DNA from 2 places in the Isoptericola hypogeus genome. Region 2 is predicted to be linked to the other one. Evidence: riboswitches for the same ligand, from Rfam matches in the RefSeq annotation. Region 2 holds a riboswitch; the other holds the start of a gene.
The links. Region 2 has a riboswitch for S-adenosylmethionine ahead of ABD254_RS08995 (methylenetetrahydrofolate reductase). Riboswitches for the same ligand answer to the same signal wherever they lie in the genome.
Positions count from the first base shown of each region.

Region 1: linked by a shared signal. The riboswitch ahead of ABD254_RS06905 (aminotransferase class V-fold PLP-dependent enzyme) and the one ahead of ABD254_RS08995 (methylenetetrahydrofolate reductase) in region 2 are both predicted to bind S-adenosylmethionine.

Region 1 covers NZ_BAAAPM010000003.1:1,025,878-1,034,124, forward strand. Annotated here, with positions in the region: gene ABD254_RS06885 (amidase) at 1-1,099, shown strand, start outside; gene ABD254_RS06890 (hypothetical protein) at 1,304-1,936, shown strand; gene ABD254_RS06895 (CsbD family protein) at 2,027-2,200, shown strand; gene ABD254_RS06900 (hypothetical protein) at 2,277-2,819, opposite strand; gene ABD254_RS06905 (aminotransferase class V-fold PLP-dependent enzyme) at 2,910-4,352, opposite strand; SAM riboswitch class IV at 4,387-4,501, opposite strand; gene ABD254_RS06910 (GNAT family N-acetyltransferase) at 4,611-5,072, shown strand; gene ABD254_RS06915 (hypothetical protein) at 5,082-5,261, opposite strand; gene ABD254_RS06920 (rhodanese-like domain-containing protein) at 5,533-6,021, shown strand; gene ABD254_RS06925 (O-succinylhomoserine sulfhydrylase) at 6,018-7,289, shown strand; gene ABD254_RS06930 (class I SAM-dependent methyltransferase) at 7,491-8,216, shown strand; gene ABD254_RS06935 (NADP-dependent oxidoreductase) at 8,245-8,247, opposite strand, start outside.
Region 2 covers NZ_BAAAPM010000003.1:1,488,046-1,496,292, forward strand. Annotated here, with positions in the region: gene ABD254_RS08960 (ATP-binding protein) at 1-292, opposite strand, end outside; gene ABD254_RS08965 (ubiquinone/menaquinone biosynthesis methyltransferase) at 539-1,234, opposite strand; gene ABD254_RS08970 (lysophospholipid acyltransferase family protein) at 1,231-1,878, opposite strand; gene ABD254_RS08975 (NYN domain-containing protein) at 1,926-3,176, opposite strand; gene ABD254_RS08980 (carbon starvation CstA family protein) at 3,366-5,636, shown strand; gene ABD254_RS08985 (YbdD/YjiX family protein) at 5,620-5,859, shown strand; gene ABD254_RS08990 (NADP-dependent oxidoreductase) at 5,912-6,811, shown strand; SAM riboswitch class I at 6,881-6,987, shown strand; gene ABD254_RS08995 (methylenetetrahydrofolate reductase) at 6,993-8,015, shown strand; partial or broken gene ABD254_RS09000 (5-methyltetrahydropteroyltriglutamate--homocysteine S-methyltransferase) at 8,119-8,247, shown strand, end outside.

The DNA of each region.
Region 1 (8,247 bases), 460 kb from region 2:
CCCCGAGCTGGGCTTCCCCGCGTACACCGAGCCGCTCGCGGGCCCGGTGGCGCGCAACCCGTGGAACCTCGGGCTCGGGGCGGGCGGTTCCAGCGGCGGGGCGGCCGTGGCCGTCGCCGCCGGCCTGCTCCCCTTCGCGCCGGGGTCCGACGGCGGCGGGTCCGTCCGCATCCCGGCCGCCGCGTGCGGGATCGTCGGGGTCAAGCCGAGCCGCGGCCTCGTGCCGGCGGGGTCAGGGCAGGAGTCGCTGGGCGGGCTGGTGGTGAACGGGCCGCTCGCCCGCACCACGCAGGACGCGGCGCTGCTGCTGGAGGGCATGCTCTCGTGGACCCACGACGGCCGCGTCGCGCACCCGCTGACGCTGCGGGCGCCATCCGCCCACGCGGGCGAGTACCTCGCCGCGGCACGCCGGGGGGAGGTGGCGGGCAGCGGCGGCGAGGACGTGCAGGGCCGGTTCCGGGTCGCCGTCACCACCGACTCCGCGTGGGACGACTTCTACGAGATCGTGACGTCGCCCGAGGCGGCGGCGGCGCTCGACGCCGGCGTCGCGACCCTCACGGGACTCGGGCACGACGTCGAGGACCTGTCGCTCGAGCCCGAACCGACCTACGGGCCGGCCTTCCGCACCCTGTGGATGGCCGGGGCGTCGGCCGTGCCGCTCGACGACCCGGACCGCCTGGACCGGCTGGAGCCCCTCACCCGCTGGCTGATCGGGCGGGGCCGCCAGGTGCCGGCGCGCGCGCTCGCCGAGGCGCTGCGGGCGCTCACGGCGTTCGAGCGACGCCTCGTCGCCCAGGTGACGCGGTACGACGTCGTCGTCACGCCCGCGCTCGCGATGACCCCGCGGCCGGTCGGCTGGTTCGACCCCGAGGACCCCGAGCGCAACTTCACCCAGCAGTGCCAGTACACACCGTGGACATCGATGCTCAACGTGGCAGGGCTCCCCGCCGTCACGGTGCCCACGCACCAGACCGCCGACGGCCTGCCGATGGGGGTCCAGCTGATCGGTGGCCCGGGCGCCGAGACGACGCTGCTCGCGCTCGCCGCCCAGCTCGAGGACCGGCTGCACTGGGCCGACCGGCACCCGCCGGTCTGGTGAGCCCGGCGTCGTGAGCCCGGCGTCGTGAGCCCAGCGTCGTAAGCCCGGCGTCGTAAGCCCGGCGTCGTAAGCCCGGCGGCGCAGTCTCTCCCCGCAGACCGCTCACTGCTCCGTCCCGGAACGGTCTTCCCCTGCACGCCAGACCGGGCTAACGTACCCCTCAGGGGTATATACCCCTGAGGGGTACACGAGGGAGTGAACGCCATGTCCGAGACCGAAGCCTCCGTCCCGCGGCGGCGCGCGACCGTCCGCCCCGCTCCGCCCGGCACTGCGCCGCCCAGCATCGCCTGGCTCGTCGCCTGGACCGCCGTCGGCGTCGTCGCCGGCCTGGGCATCGTCGTCGGGCTGGGGGCGGTCGAGGCCGCCGGCGGGCAGGACGTGTTCCTCGGCGTCACGGCGGCGGTCCCCGCGACCGCGGTCGGCGTCGCCGCCGTCTGCTATCTCGCCGCCGCGGCCACGGGCCGCCGCTGGATGGGCTGGGCCGTGCTCCCGGTCGCGAGCGCGCTGCCGGCGCTCCAGTACGCGGGGGTCCCCCGGTGGGCCTCGTTCGGCGTCGTCGGGCTGGGACTCCTGGCGTACGGGCTGGCCCGTCACCGCCCGGCGACGGGGACGCAGGCGGCCGCGATGGTCGGCTACTACGGCGTCGCGGTCGCGGCGACCGCCCTGCCGCCGCGCGTCGGGCTCGTCGTCGCCGCGCTGGCCCTCGGAGCGCACGTCGCGTGGGACGTCGTCCACTACCGGCGCGACGTCGTCGTGCCCCGCTCGCTGACGGTGTTCTGTCTCGGGCTCGACGTCACCGCCGCCGCCCTGTGCGTCGCGTTCGCCGTCGCCGCCTGAGACCGCGCCCGCCCGCATCCCCAGGTGCGGGCGGGCCCGGTGGTGCCTACCGTCGTGACCCGAGGAGTTCGTTCGACGGAAGGAGCACCGATGGGACTCGGCGACAAGGCCAAGCACCTCGCAGAAGAGGCGGGGGGCAAGGCCAAGGAGGCACATGGCAAGCTCACCGACGACGAGAAGCGGGAGGCCGAGGGGAAGGCCCAGCAGGCCAGCGCAAACCTCAAGCAGGCGGGCGACGACGCCAAGGACGCGTTCAAGGGCTGACCCGCCGTACGGCGAAGGGGGCACCACCGCTGTGGTGCCCCCTTCGCGACTCCCGGTCGTGACCCGTGCCGGACCGTCAGACGGTGGGGACGACGGCCTCGCGCTGCAGCCCCGGGTGGTCCCTGATCCTCCACACGACGACGAGCAACCAGACCAGCACCACCAGGGTGGCGACGCCGAGCACCAGCAGCGCCGCCGGGAGCACGATGCCGGCGGCGAGGGCCAGGGTCATCAGGACGTCGGCCGCCGCCAGGACGACGTGCGCCGTGCGGACGTTCCGCACCCGGCGAGCGGTGACCGGCTCGGCCGCCACGACGTGCATGATCCCCGTGCACGTCGCGAACACGAGGACCAGCGTCACGGCGGCGTCGACCGCCTCGATCAGCTGTGCCGCGTCGAGCGGCACGAACCCCGGCACGAGGACGACCAGCGAGACGAACGCGCCTGCCACGGCGGCCGCGGCCGCGATCTTGAACGCCCCGTCACGGGAGCCCAGGCGCCGCAGCGCCACCGCGAGCATCACCCAGCCCACGACGTCGGGCGTGAGGTCGAACCCGTCGATCCGCAGGTCCCCGACGACGACCAGCAGACCCCAGAAGAACAGCAGCAGGGGCTTCATGCGCGGAGCCTAGCGGGACGAATCCGACAACACCGAAGTCGGCGACGACGAGCGGGGCGAAGCCGGCGGCGCGTCAGTGCCGCCGCTCCCTCACTCCTCGGGCAGGCAGCCGAACGCCTCGTCCGCGCCGAGCGCGGCGGTGGCGAGCAGGCCCTCGAGGCCGGAACCCTCGGGCACGGGGCGAGGGTCGTCGACCACGACCCACAGGCCGTCGACCACGTCGTAGCGCGCCCGCGGCCCGTCGGTGACGAGCGCGCGGACGGCGGCGACGAGCCGCTCCACCTCCTCGCCCGCGGTGCCCAGGCCCACCGACGCGCGCACGGCCCCGGCGTCGAAACCCAGCCGGCCGAGCAGCGGGTGCGCGCAGAACCGGCCGTCGCGCACGCCGATGCCGTGCTCGGCGGACAGGTAGGCGGCGACCAGGCCCGGGTCGTACCCGGCGACCGTGAACGTCACGACGCCCACGGGGTCGACGGCGTCGTCCCAGACGTGCACCACCTCGACCCGGTCGACCTCCCCGAGGCCGTCGACGAGCCGGCGCCGCAGGGCGTCCTCGTGCGCGGCCACCTCCCGCGGGTCGAGGGCGGCGAGCTCCTCGCAGGCCGCCGCGAGCGCGACGGCGCCGACCACGTTGGGCGACCCGGCCTCGTGCCGCGCCGGGCCCTCGTGCCACTCCGTCGTCGCGGCGCGCACGCGGCGCACCGCGCCGCCGCCGGCCAGGTACGGGGTGCCGGCGTCGAGCCAGTCGCGGCGCCCGACGAGCGCGCCCGCGCCGAACGGCGCGTACGTCTTGTGGCCGGAGAACGCGACGTAGTCGACGCCGGTCTCGGCGAGGGAGAAGCGGCGGTGCGGCACGAGCTGGGCGCCGTCGAGCACCACCCGGGTGCCCGCGCCGTGCGCGGCGGCGACGACCTCCGCCACGGGCAGCGCCTCCCCCGTGACGTTGGAGGCGCCGGTGAGCGCGAGCAACGCGTACGGGCGTCCCGCGGCGAGGGCGGAGCTCAGCTCCTCCTCGATCTCGGCGAGCGTCGCCGCGACCGTCGGGCCGCCGGTGACGACGGTCGCGTCGGTGACCCGCTGCCAGGGCAGCAGGTTCGCGTGGTGCTCGATGTCGAGCACGAGCACGCGGCCCGGCTCGCCCGTGACCGGGTCGGCCGGGACGCAGCCCGCGAGCAGGTTGAGGGAGTCGGTGGTGTTGCGGGTGACGATCGTCAGGTCGGTCTCGCGCGCTCCTACGAACGCTCCGATCGTGCGGCGCGCCGTCTCGTAGAGCGCGGTCGAGACCTGCGACAGGTAGCCGGCGCCGCGGTGCACGCTGGCGTACAGCGGCAGCACCTGGGTGACGCGGTCGGCGACGGCCTGCAGCGCCGGGGCCGACGCCGCGACGTCGAGGTTCGCGTACGTCACCTGACGGCCGTCCACGAGCGGGACGAGCGTGTCGCCGCCGACGACCGGCAGCACCGGGGCGACGTCGTGGACGGGCGCGGCGGAGAGCTCCGGCGTCACCGTCTTCTCCGGGGTGAGCGTGGTCATGCGTGGTCCTCCTCGGTGGTGCCGGGGAGAGACCTCCCCGCGCTTGCCCGACGCCGGTCGGCGCGGGCCAGGTCGTCACCCGGGGCACCCCGCCGCGAGAGGAGGGTTGCCGGCCAGCGAGCCGGGGCTTGTCGCTGGCGCTCTTGACCTGTGCACCATGCTCCGGGCGTCGCCGCGCGGCGTCAAGCGCTGGGACGGCCTTCTCACGATGCGGGCACCGACTGGCCGCGCGGGCGCGCGACGGCAAGAGTCCGGGGCATGGCCACCGCCCACGACGTCTCCGTCCGCCGCGCCACGACGTCCGACGTCGACGCGCTGCTGCCCCTGTTCCTCGGCTACCTGGCCTTCTACGACGCCGAGCACCCGCCCGAGAGCGCGCGGGGCTTCCTCGCCGAGCGGGTGGAGAGCGGCGACGGCATCGTCTTCGTCGCCGAGTCGGGCGGGCGGGCGCTCGGCCTGGCGCAGGTCTACCCGACCTTCTCCTCGCTCGGGCTGCAGCGGGTGTGGACGCTCAACGACCTGTTCGTCGACCCGGAGGCACGCGGCGCCGGCACCGGCCGGGCGCTCGTGCGCGCGGTCGTCGCGGCGGCGCGCGAGGCGGGGGCGCGCAGCGTGCAGCTCAGCACCGCCTGGGACAACGTCGAGGCGCAGGCGCTCTACGAGGCCGAGGGGTTGGTGCGCGAGCGGGAGTTCGTCACCTACTCCCTGTCGCTCGCCTGACGGCGGTGGTCAGAAACCGCCGCCCGCGCCGTCACGCCAGCCGAGGACGTTGTCGGCGCCCTGGGGATACGGCCCGTCGTGCGGGCGCGTCCCGTCCGGCTGTCCCGGCGGCGGAAGGTCGCGAGGCCGCTCGAGCGGCTCCTCGTGCTCGCGGCGGAACCAGCTCTTGATGGTCGCGACGATCCCCATGGCCGGCCTCCTCGTTCACCCGCCGCCGTGACGGGTACATGACCGGAACTTTACTCCGGGCGAGGTCGACTTCGCGCGCCGCCGTGCGGACGACCGCGTCGCGAGACGGGGTGACCAGCCCGCGGACGGCTGTCGTACGATCGCCATGACCATCCCGAGCGGCCGAGTGACGTGGCACGTCGACGCCGCAGCAACCCGCGGGCCGGGGCGCCGCCGACGGCGCCACCGTCCGGACGAGGGTGCTACCGCCACGACCGATGGGAGGAACACGATGACGCCCCAGACCGAACCCCGCCCCGCCATGGGCTATGCCGGCGACCTGACCCCGCAGCAGGCGTGGGACCTGCTCGACGCCGACCCCGACGCCGTCCTCGTGGACGTGCGCACCGAGGGCGAGTGGCGCCAGGTCGGCGTGCCGGAGACCGGCACGCTCGGCAAGGGCGCCGTCCTCGTCGAGTGGGTCAAGGCCGGCGGCCGCCCCAACGCGGGGTTCCTCGCCGACCTCGCCGCGGCGGGCGTCGTGCCCGGGCGACCGGTCGTCTTCCTGTGCCGCTCCGGACAGCGCTCGATCGGCGCGGCGCGGCTCGCGACGTCGGCCGGCGTGGGCCCGTCGTACAACGTGCTGGAGGGCTTCGAGGGCGGCGCCGGGTTCGACGGCGTCCGCGACCGCGAGGGCTGGAAGGTGCGCGGCCTGCCGTGGGGCGCGTACGAGGACGCGACGGCGGCCGCCGCCGGGTCGGGCGCGGAGGGCGCGCGGTGAGCGCGCCGCACATCCCCACCGGCCCCGCCGCCGACGACGTCCTGCACGGCGGGTCGGGCCGCGGCCCGCTCCCCGCGAGCGCCCGCCCCGCGACGCTCGCCGTCCGCGGCGGCCACCGCCGGACCGAGTTCCAGGAGACGTCCGAGGCGCTGTTCCTCACGCAGGGCTACACGTACGACACGGCCGCCGACGCCGAGGCCGCGTTCTCCGGCGACCTGTCCCGGTTCGTGTACTCGCGGTACGGCAACCCGACGGTGCACACGTTCGAGGAGCGGCTCCGGCTCATCGAGGGCGCCGAGGCCTGCTACGCCACGGCGTCGGGCATGTCGGCCGTCTTCACGACGCTCGCCGCGCTCGTGTCGAGCGGGTCGCGCATCGTCTCGGCGCGCGCCCTGTTCGGGTCCACGAACGTCATCTACGACGAGATCCTCGCCAAGTGGGGCGTGCAGGTCGACTACGTGGACGGGCACGTGACCTCCCAGTGGGAGGAGGCGCTCGCCACGCCCGCCGACGTCGTGTTCTTCGAGTCGCCGTCCAACCCCATGCAGGACCTCGTGGACGTGCGCCGGGTGGCCGAGCTCGGGCACGCTGCGGGCGCCGTCGTCGTGGTGGACAACGTCTTCGCGACGCCGGTGCTGCAGAAGCCGCTCGAGCTCGGGGCGGACGTCGTCGTGTACTCCGCGACCAAGCACATCGACGGCCAGGGGCGCGTGCTGGGCGGGGCGATCCTCGGTTCGCGGGAGTTCCTCACCGGCCCCGTGCAGACGTTCATCCGCAACACCGGGCCGTCGCTGTCGGCATTCAACGCGTGGGTGCTGCTCAAGGGCCTGGAGACGCTCGACGTGCGGGTGCGCGCGCAGAACGCCGCCGCGCTGCAGGTCGCGACGGCACTGGAGGGGCTCGACGGGATCGCCGGCGTGCTCTACCCGTTCCTGCCGTCGCACCCGCAGCACGAGCTGGCGAAGTCGCAGCAGTCCGGGGGCGGCACGGTCGTGACGTTCGACCTCGCCGTGCCCGAGGGGACCGACCCCGAAGCGGCCAAGAAGCGCACCTTCGCGTTCCTCGACGCCCTGCAGATCGTCGACATCTCCAACAACCTCGGTGACGCGAAGTCGATCATCACGCACCCCGCGACGACGACGCACCGCAAGCTCGGCCCCGAGGGCCGCGCCAAGGTCGGCATCGCCGAGACGACCGTGCGCCTGTCGATCGGGCTCGAGGATCCGCGGGACATCATCGAGGACGTCGAGCAGGCCCTGCGCGTCTGACGACATCCACCAGGTGTAGACGCAGGCGCACCGGCACGGAGCCGCCGTGATGACGGCGAAGCTGGACGACTTCCGGCCGTGCGATCACCTCGTGCGGGTGCTTCCCCCCGCTCCCCGCACCACCTGACCGCGTCCCGCGTCCGTGCTGCGGGTGTCCGAAATCGCTGGGCCCACCGCTCGGGCGGGACCTACGGTCGTCGCATGCCCGACGCGATCTTCGCCGACCCCACGCTCGCCCGGCTGTACGACCCGCTCGACCCGCACCGCCGCGACCTCGACGCGTACGTCGCGCTCGCGCGCGAGCTCGGGGCGCGGAGCGTGCTCGACGTCGGCTGCGGCACCGGCACGTTCGCGTGCCTGCTCGCGGCCGAGGGTTTCGACGTCGTCGGCGTGGACCCGGCGGGTGCGTCGCTCGGCGTCGCGCGCGCCAAGCCGGGCGCCGGGCGGGTGCGCTGGCTGCACGGCGACGCCACCACGCTGCCGCCGCTGCGGGTGGACCTCGCGACGATGACGGGCAACGTGGCGCAGGTGTTTCTCACCGACGACGACTGGGCGGCGACGCTCGAGGGCGTCCGCGTGGCGCTGGCCCCGGGCGGCCACCTGGTCCTCGAGACCCGCGACCCGGCGCGACGGGCATGGGAAGGCTGGACGCAGGAGCGGACGCTCGCGCGGGCCGACGTGCGCGGGTTCGGCGCCGTCGAGTCGTGGACGGAGGTCACGGACGTCTCCGGACCGCTCGTGACCTTCCGCACCACGATCGAGCTGGCGGACGGGCGCGTGCTGCACTCCGACTCCACCCTGCGGTTCCGCGAGCACGACGAGATCGAGGCGTCGCTGCACGACGCGGGCTACGTGGTGGAGGAGGTGCGCGACGCCCCAGACCGGCCCGGGCTGGAGCGGGTCTTCGTGGCTCGGGCCGCGGGTTGAGCGTGGCGCAACCCGGGTTTCGACAGGCTCA
Region 2 (8,247 bases):
TCAGGGATCGGCCGCTCAGTTCCCACATACGGTGACGTAGCCATTCACTGTCCAGCGAAGTTCCGATGACCTCTCCGCTATCGGAGACGCCGACGATGAGTGCGCCGCCGCCAGGCGTGTTGGCCATGCACGCCGCGGCCGCGGCGAGTTCCTTGGCGGCCCCTTCGTTGTGAGCCTGGCTCGGTCCGACCCTTCCGCTCTTGTCCCGTCGGCCGTGCTCTTCCTTGAGATCGACGACCTGTTGCTCCACGCTGCCGTCGACCGACCTGCCGGCGTCGAGCTCCGCGAGCAACGCCCGTACGGCGCGATTGACCGGGCTGTCACCAAAGTGTGCTCATGTGCAGCTCGCCACCTCAGATACAACTAACAGGGCTCGTTAAGTGTAGCGGGGAGGCAAAGATCGCGAGGGGAACAATCAAGCGCTCGGCCACGCGCTGCCGCGGTCGGTGAGGCGCCGGACCTACGTGATGTCCGGAGTGCGTCTCGAGCTTCCCGGCGCGTGCCCGAACTGCTGCGGGGTGTCTCCCTAGGAGGGTCGCTACGGCTTGGTGGCCGTGACGATCATGTGCGTGCCGAGGAACCGCCGGTCCCAGGCGACGTCGACGAAGCCGAGCCGGCCGAGGATCTCGGCGACCTGCTCGGGTGACATGAAGCCGAGCGTCGATTCCTCGAGGTACGTGTACGACCTGCGGTCGTGCGCGACGACCTGACCCAGCAGGGGCACCACGACCTTCACCCCGAGCGCCACCGGCCGCCGCAGCAGGCCGCGCGGCGGGCACGTCTCCAGGATGACGAGCCGCCCGCCCGGCGCGAGCACCCGGAACTGCTCGGCGAGCACGCGCTCGGCGTCCTCCACGTTGCGCAGCAGGTAACCGTGCGTCACGGCGTCGAACGTCCCGTCGGCGAACGGCAGGTCGTTCGCGTCGGCGAACTGCCAGGTGACGGCCTCGGCCCCGGGCTTGGTCCGCGCGCCGGCGAGCATCCCCTCGGAGAAGTCGACCCCGTGGATCGTGGCGCCCGGGTACCGCCGGGCCGCCTCGAGGGCGATGACGCCGGTACCGGTCGCGATGTCGAGGAGCGACCCGCCCGCCGGCACCTGCGCCCGCCGGGCCACGTCGCGGCACCAGGCCGCGTGCCGGCCCAGCGTCATGATGCGGTTCATCCGGTCGTAGTACTCCGGGACCGTGTCGAACAGGCGCTGGATCTCCTCGCCCTTCGACGAGCCGTCCGTCACGCGGCGAGCTCCTGACCGCTCATCTTGTGGATCGAGTCCATGACGTGGTCGGTGAGCTCGCGCCGCACCTGCGCGGGGCGCGCGCCCGCCGTGAGCTGGCGCGACGGGTCGATCGGCGCACCGAAGTGCACCTGGATGCCGCGCGCCAGGCGCGGCACCCGGCTGCCCACCGGCTGCACCTTGTCGGTGCCTCTGACGGCCACCGGCACGACGGGAGCCGACCCGGCGAGCGCCAGCCACGCGACGCCCGTGCGCCCGGGGTGCAGCTTGCCGTCGCGCGACCGCGTGCCCTCCGGGTAGATGCCGAACGCGCCGCCGCGCTGCAGCACCTGCAGGGCGTCGTCGAGGGACCGCTGCCCGGCCCGCGGGTCCTCGCGGTCCACCGGGATGTTCCCCATCGTGGTGAAGAACCACCGGTAGACACGGCCCTTGATCCCGCGGCCCGTCCAGTACTCCGACTTCGCGAGGAAGGTGACGTGCCGGGGCACGACCAGCGGGATGATGATCGAGTCGATGAACGACAGGTGGTTGCTCGCGAGGATCACGGGGCCGCGCCGGGGGACGTTGTGCAGCCCGGTCACCTGGGGACGCAGCAGCACGTACACCAGGAGCGACAGGACGAGTCGCAGGAGCCGGTAGGTCACCGCACCATTGTGCCCCCTGCCGGCGGCAGCCCGGCCGAGGCCGCGGCTCACCCGACGGTGACGAGGTAGTCCTCGGCGGTGTCGTCCCAGGCCATGCCCACGGCGTCGGCCGCAGCGGCGGCCTTCGCGAACTGCAGGAACCCGCGGTAGCCGAGCGCCTTCTCCGAGAAGTCGGGCCGCCGCTTGCGCAGCTCGTTCTTCAGCCCGGACAGCGGCGACGTCCCGCCGTCGGCGGCGACGACGGCGCGCAGCAGGTCGAAGGCGTGCGCGGTGTCGGGCTGGGCGGGCAGCGCGACCTCCGGGTCCCCCGCGGCCCGCCCGTCGGACAGCACGACGAAGTCGCGGTCGGCGAGGAACCGCAGGAACTCGCCGAACGTGCGGAAGCCGTAGTCGGACTCGCTGAACGTCGGGTCCTTGCGCACCAGCGTGCGCTTGAGCATCGACGCGGTGACGGCGCCGCTGGCGGAGGACTCCAGGTCGGCGAGCGTCTGCGCGACCTTCACCTCCATCGTCGGCTCCTCGCCGGCTGATGCCGCGTCGTCGTGGTCGACGTCGATCTCGGGCTCGACCTCGGGCTCCGGGACCTTGGTGGTCGCGGGCGCCGGCTCGGCCGCCTTGCGGCGGCGGCCCTTGGTCGCCGTCGTGCCGGACGCCGCGGGCGCCGCCTCCTCGGCCGGGGCCGGCGGCTCGGCCGATGCCTCCGCCGGGGTCTCGGCCGGCGCCGCGGCCTTGCCGCGGCCGCGGCCCGTGGACCGGGCGGGCGCCTTGGCCCCGCCGCGCCCGGACCGCTTGGGTGCCGGGGCCTCGGACTCGTCGGGGACATCGACGCCCTCGAGCCGGTCGTAGAAGAGGAACTCGTCGCACGCGGGCGGCAGCAGGCGGGAGGTGGAGTTCTCGACGCCGACGCCGATGACGCGCTTGTCGAGCTCGCGCAGCTTGTGCACGAGCGGGGAGAAGTCGGAGTCGCCCGTGCACATGACGAACGTGGTGATGTACTCGCGCTCGAACGCCATCTCGATCGCGTCGACGACCATCTTGATGTCGGCGGCGTTCTTGCGGGACGCGCCCATGCGCTGCGGCATCTCGATGAGCTCGACCTGGTGGCGGGTCAGGGCGCGGCGGTCCTCGTCGAAGTACGACCAGTCCGCGTAGGCGCGCCGCACGACGACGCGCCCGCGCACCGCGAGCGCGTCCGCGATCGGCTTGAAGTCGAACTGCATCCCGCCCAGGTGCTCCCGGGCGCCCAGCGCAAGGTTCTCGTAGTCGAGAAAGACGGCGAGGCGCTCTTCGGTGTCCATGGCCGCCAGACTATGCCCGCAGGACACGGTCAGCCTGACCGCTCCCCGTCGGCCGGCTCCCGGCCACGCTCCCCGCCGCGCTCCCGGCCCCGGTCCCCGGCGCGGCCGACGACACAGCGCCAGCCACGGGTTCTTCACCCCCTATCCTTGTCGCGCCCCGCAACGACGCGACGCCCTTGGAGGCTCACCTTGTCTGCACACTCCGGAGCCACCGCGGCGACGGACGAGATCGTCCCCGACCCCTCGCTCCCCCCGACCGCCGTCCCCGCCGAGGACCTGGCCCGCCGGTGGACGTGGCAGAAGATCGCCCTGTGGGTGGCGATCTCGCTGCTCGGCGGCGTCGCGTGGGTGATGCTCGCGCTCGTGCGCGGCGAGACCGTGAACGCGATCTGGTTCGTCTTCGCCGCCGTGTGCACCTACCTCATCGGGTACCGCTTCTACTCGAAGGTCATCGAGCGGTACATCGCCCGGCCGGACGACCGGCGCGCCACTCCCGCCGAGGTCCGCGAGGACGGCAAGGACTACGTCCCCACCGACCGCCGGGTGCTGTTCGGCCACCACTTCGCCGCCATCGCGGGCGCCGGCCCGCTGGTGGGCCCGGTCCTGGCCGCGCAGATGGGCTACCTGCCCGGGACGATCTGGATCATCGTGGGCGTGGTGCTCGCGGGCGCCGTCCAGGACTACCTGGTGCTGTTCTTCTCCATGCGCCGCGGCGGCCGCACGATCGGCCAGATGGCGCGCGACGAGCTGGGCCGCGTCGGTGGCGTGGCCGCGATGGCGGCCTCGCTGCTCATCATGATCATCATCGTCGCGATCCTCGCGCTCGTGGTCGTCAACGCCCTCGGCGAGAGCCCGTGGGGCGTGTTCAGCGTCTCGATGACCATCCCGATCGCGCTGTTCATGGGCGTCTACCTGCGCTTCCTGCGGCCGGGCCGCATCACCGAGGTGTCGCTCATCGGCTTCGTGCTGCTGCTGGCCGCGATCGTCGGCGGCGGCTGGGTGGCCGAGACCACGTGGGGCGCTGAGCTCTTCCACCTCGACCGCACGACGATCGCCGTCGGCATCATCGTCTACGGCTTCGTCGCCGCCGTGCTGCCGGTGTGGCTGCTGCTCGCCCCGCGCGACTACCTGTCCACCTTCATGAAGGTGGGCGTGATCGTGGTGCTCGCGGGCGCGGTCGTGATCGTGCGGCCGGAGATCTCGTTCCCGGCGGTCAGCGAGTTCGCGGGCGGCGAGACCGGGCCGGTCGTGTCCGGGTCGCTGTTCCCGTTCCTCTTCGTGACGATCGCGTGCGGCGCCCTGTCCGGATTCCACGCACTGATCGCCTCCGGCACGACGCCGAAGCTCGTCGAGAAGGAGCGCCAGACCCGGTTCATCGGCTACGGCGGCATGCTCATGGAGTCCTTCGTCGCGATCATGGCGCTGGTCGCCGCGATCTCGATCGACCGCGGGGTGTACTTCGCGATGAACTCCTCGGCCGCCGCCACGATGGGCACCGTCGAGGGCGCGGTCGCGTTCGTCAACTCCCTCGGGCTCACGGGCGTCAACCTCACGCCCGACATGCTCACCACGCTCGCGAACCAGGTGGGCGAGCCGTCGATCGTCTCCCGTACCGGCGGGGCGCCGACCCTCGCGCTGGGCCTGGCGACGATCATGCACCAGCTCTTCGGCGGCACCGCGATGATGGGCTTCTGGTACCACTTCGCGATCATGTTCGAGGCGCTGTTCATCCTCACGGCCGTCGACGCCGGCACCCGCGTGGCCCGGTTCATGCTGCAGGACACGATCGGCAACGTGGCGCCGAAGTTCAAGGACGTCAGCTGGCGGCCGGGCGTCTGGATCTGCACCGCGATCATGGTCGCCGGGTGGGGCAGCATCCTCTACCTCGGCGTCACCGACCCGCTGGGCGGCATCAACACGTTCTTCCCGCTGTTCGGCATCGCGAACCAGCTGTTGGCCGCGATCGCGCTCGCCGTCGTGCTGGCGATCGTCGCCAAGCGCGGGCGCGGCTACTGGGCGTGGCTGTGGATCGTCGCGCTGCCGCTCGCCTTCACCGCCGTCATCACCATCACGGCGTCGTTCGAGAAGATCTTCTCCCCCGTGCCGGCCGTCGGGTACTGGGCGCAGCACAACGCGTTCCAGACCGCCCTGGACGCCGGGGAGACGTCGTTCGGCACGGCCACCTCGGTCGAGGCGATGGAGGCCGTGGTCCGCAACACGTTCGTGCAGGGCACCCTGTCGATCGTGTTCGTGGTGCTGGCGATCGTCGTGATCATCGCGTCGGTCGTCGTGACGGTCCGCGCGTTCCAGCAGGGCGGCGGCGAGAACCACGAGGACCCGCCCGTCGCCTCGCGGCGGTTCGCCCCGGCGAACCTCTTCGCGACGGCCGCGGAGAAGCGGATCGAGAGGCAGTGGGCGGACGCGGGGCTGACGGAGAAGACCGGTGCCGGGCACCACTGACGCCCGACCCACGAGCGCGCTGCGCGCCGCCGCCCGGGGCATCGCCCGGGCGGCGGCGTCCGCGCGCTGGTACGTGCGGCAGGTCATGGGCGACGACGCCTACCGCACCTACCTGGCGCACGAGCGGTCGGCGCACCCCGGGCGCGAGCCGCTCGGGGAGCGGCAGTTCTGGCGCGAGCACTACGCCGAGCAGGACCGCAACCCGGGCTCACGCTGCTGCTGACGGGCGACGGGCGACGGGCGACGGGCAACGGACAGCAGTCGGAGGAGGACTCATGAAGGCGATCGTGTTCGACGCGTTCGGCGGCCCCGAGGTGCTGCACCCGGTGGACGTGCCCGCGCCCGAGCCCGGGCCGGGGCAGGTGCGGGTCCGCGTCGAGGCGGCCGCGGTCAACGGGTGGGACGTGAAGTACCGCGCCGGGGCGACCGGCTCCCGCGAACCGGCAGCGCCGGTCGTCCCTGGGCTCGAGGTGGCGGGCATCGTCGACGCGCAGGGCGACGGCGTCACGGGCGTGGCGCCGGGCGACCGGGTCGTGGGCTTCGCCGACACCGGCGGCTACGCGGAGCTGGCGCTCACCTCGACGTTCGCGCCCGTGCCCGACGGCGTGCCCGCGACGTCGGCGGTCACGCTGCCCGTCGCGGTGGAGACCGCCCACCGGGTGCTGCGCGCGGTCGGCCTGCGGGAGGGCGAGACGCTGCTGGTGCACGGCGCGTCCGGATCCGTGGGCGCGCTGACGGTCCAGCTCGCCGTCGCGCGCGGCGCGCGGGTGATCGGCACGGCGTCGGCGGCTCACCAGGACCGGGTCGCCGCGCTCGGAGCGACGCCCACCACCTACGGCGCCGGGCTGGTCGAGCGAGTGCGGGCGCTCGCCCCCGACGGCGTCGACGCGGTCGTGGACGCCGCCGGCGCCGGCGCGCTGCCCGACTCGATCGCCCTGCGCGGCGGCACCGGCCGGATCGTCACCATCGCCGACCCCGCCGCGTCCGACCTGGGCGTCGAGTTCAGCTCCCGCTCCGAGCGCGACGCCGGCGACCTCGCCCACGCCGTCGCCGCCCTCGCCCGCGGCGACCTGGTGTCCACCGTCGGCGCGGTGCTGCCCCTGGCCGAGGCGCCGCGCGCCCACGCGCTCGTCGAGAGCCGCCACGCCGGCGGCAAGGTCGTGCTGGCGCCCTGACCAGCGGGTCGTCTCATCTGACGGTCGCCGCCTCGCCCGCATCGCGGATGGTGCCTACGATCGAGGTCCAAGCCATCCAGAGCGGCCGAGAGTCCTGGCTCGTCGACGCCGCAGCAACCCGTTCTCCGACGGAAGCCTCCCGAGGACGAAGGTGCTCACGCCAGGCTCGATGGAGTGACGCATGGTCGCAGAGGCATACGTTCCGCACACCCCGGCGCTGCCGGCACGCCCGACGGTCTCGTTCGAGCTGATGCCACCGCGCCGGCCGGACGCCGCCCCGAAGTTCTGGGAGACGGCGCGTCGGCTGGTCGCGACGCACCCCGACTTCGTGTCGGTGACGTACGGCGCGGGCGGCGGCGACCGGGCGACGGCGCGCCAGGTCGTGTCGACCCTGCTCGAGGGCACCCCCGTCCTGCCGGTGGCGCACCTGACCTGCGTGGGCGCGTCCCGCGAGGACGTGTCCGCGGTGATCGACGACTTCCTGACCGCGGGCGTGCGCGCGTTCCTCGCGCTGCGCGGCGACCCGCCCAAGGACCAGCCCGACTGGCGCCCGCCGGACGACGGCGTGGGCTCGAGCATCGAGCTGGTGCACCTGCTGCGCGAGGTCGAGGCCCGGCGGTGCGCCAGCGACCCCGGCGCCGCCCTGCGCGGCGCCGCCCGGCCGATGACCATCGCCGTCGCGACGTTCGTCGACGGCAACGTCCAGGCCGGCACCACCAGGGCCCAGGAGGTCCAGCGCCTGCTGGAGAAGCAGCAGGCGGGCGCGGGCTTCGCCATCACCCAGCTGTTCTACGAGGCCGACTCGTACACCGACTTCGTCGCCGAGGCCCGTGCGGCCGGGGTGACGATCCCAATCCTCGCGGGGCTGCTGCCCACGACCGAGCCGCGCCGGCTCCGTCGCGTCGAGGAGCTCACCGGCGTCCGCGCCCCCCAGCAGCTGCTGGAGGCACTGGACGCACTGCCGGACCCGGAGGCCCAGCACGCCTACGGGACCGCGCGCGGCGTGGAGCTCGCCCAGCGCGTGCTCGACGCCGGCGCCCCCGGCATCCACGTGTACACGTTCAACAAGTACCGTCCCGCTCTGGACCTGCTCGAGGGTGTCCACCTCGGCGGACCGGCGTCGTCCGGCAGCTCTTCCGACGACGCGGACCTGGCCAGAAGGCCGTGGGTACCGAGCATCCCGACCCAGGCTCCGGCCGTCTGACCTCCCGGCCGAACACGGGGTTCCGATCGCTTTCACGGTCCATAGCGATCGCAACCCCGTGCTCGGCGACGACAGACGCCAGAGCCCGACACCAGGAGTGCTCATGTCCACCATCCCCACCGCCTTCGCCGGCGGCACCGTCCTCGGCTACCCGCGCATCGGGCGCCGCCGCGAGCTGAAGCGCGCCGTCGAGTCCTTCTGGGCCGGGCGCACCGACGCCGTCGACCTCGAG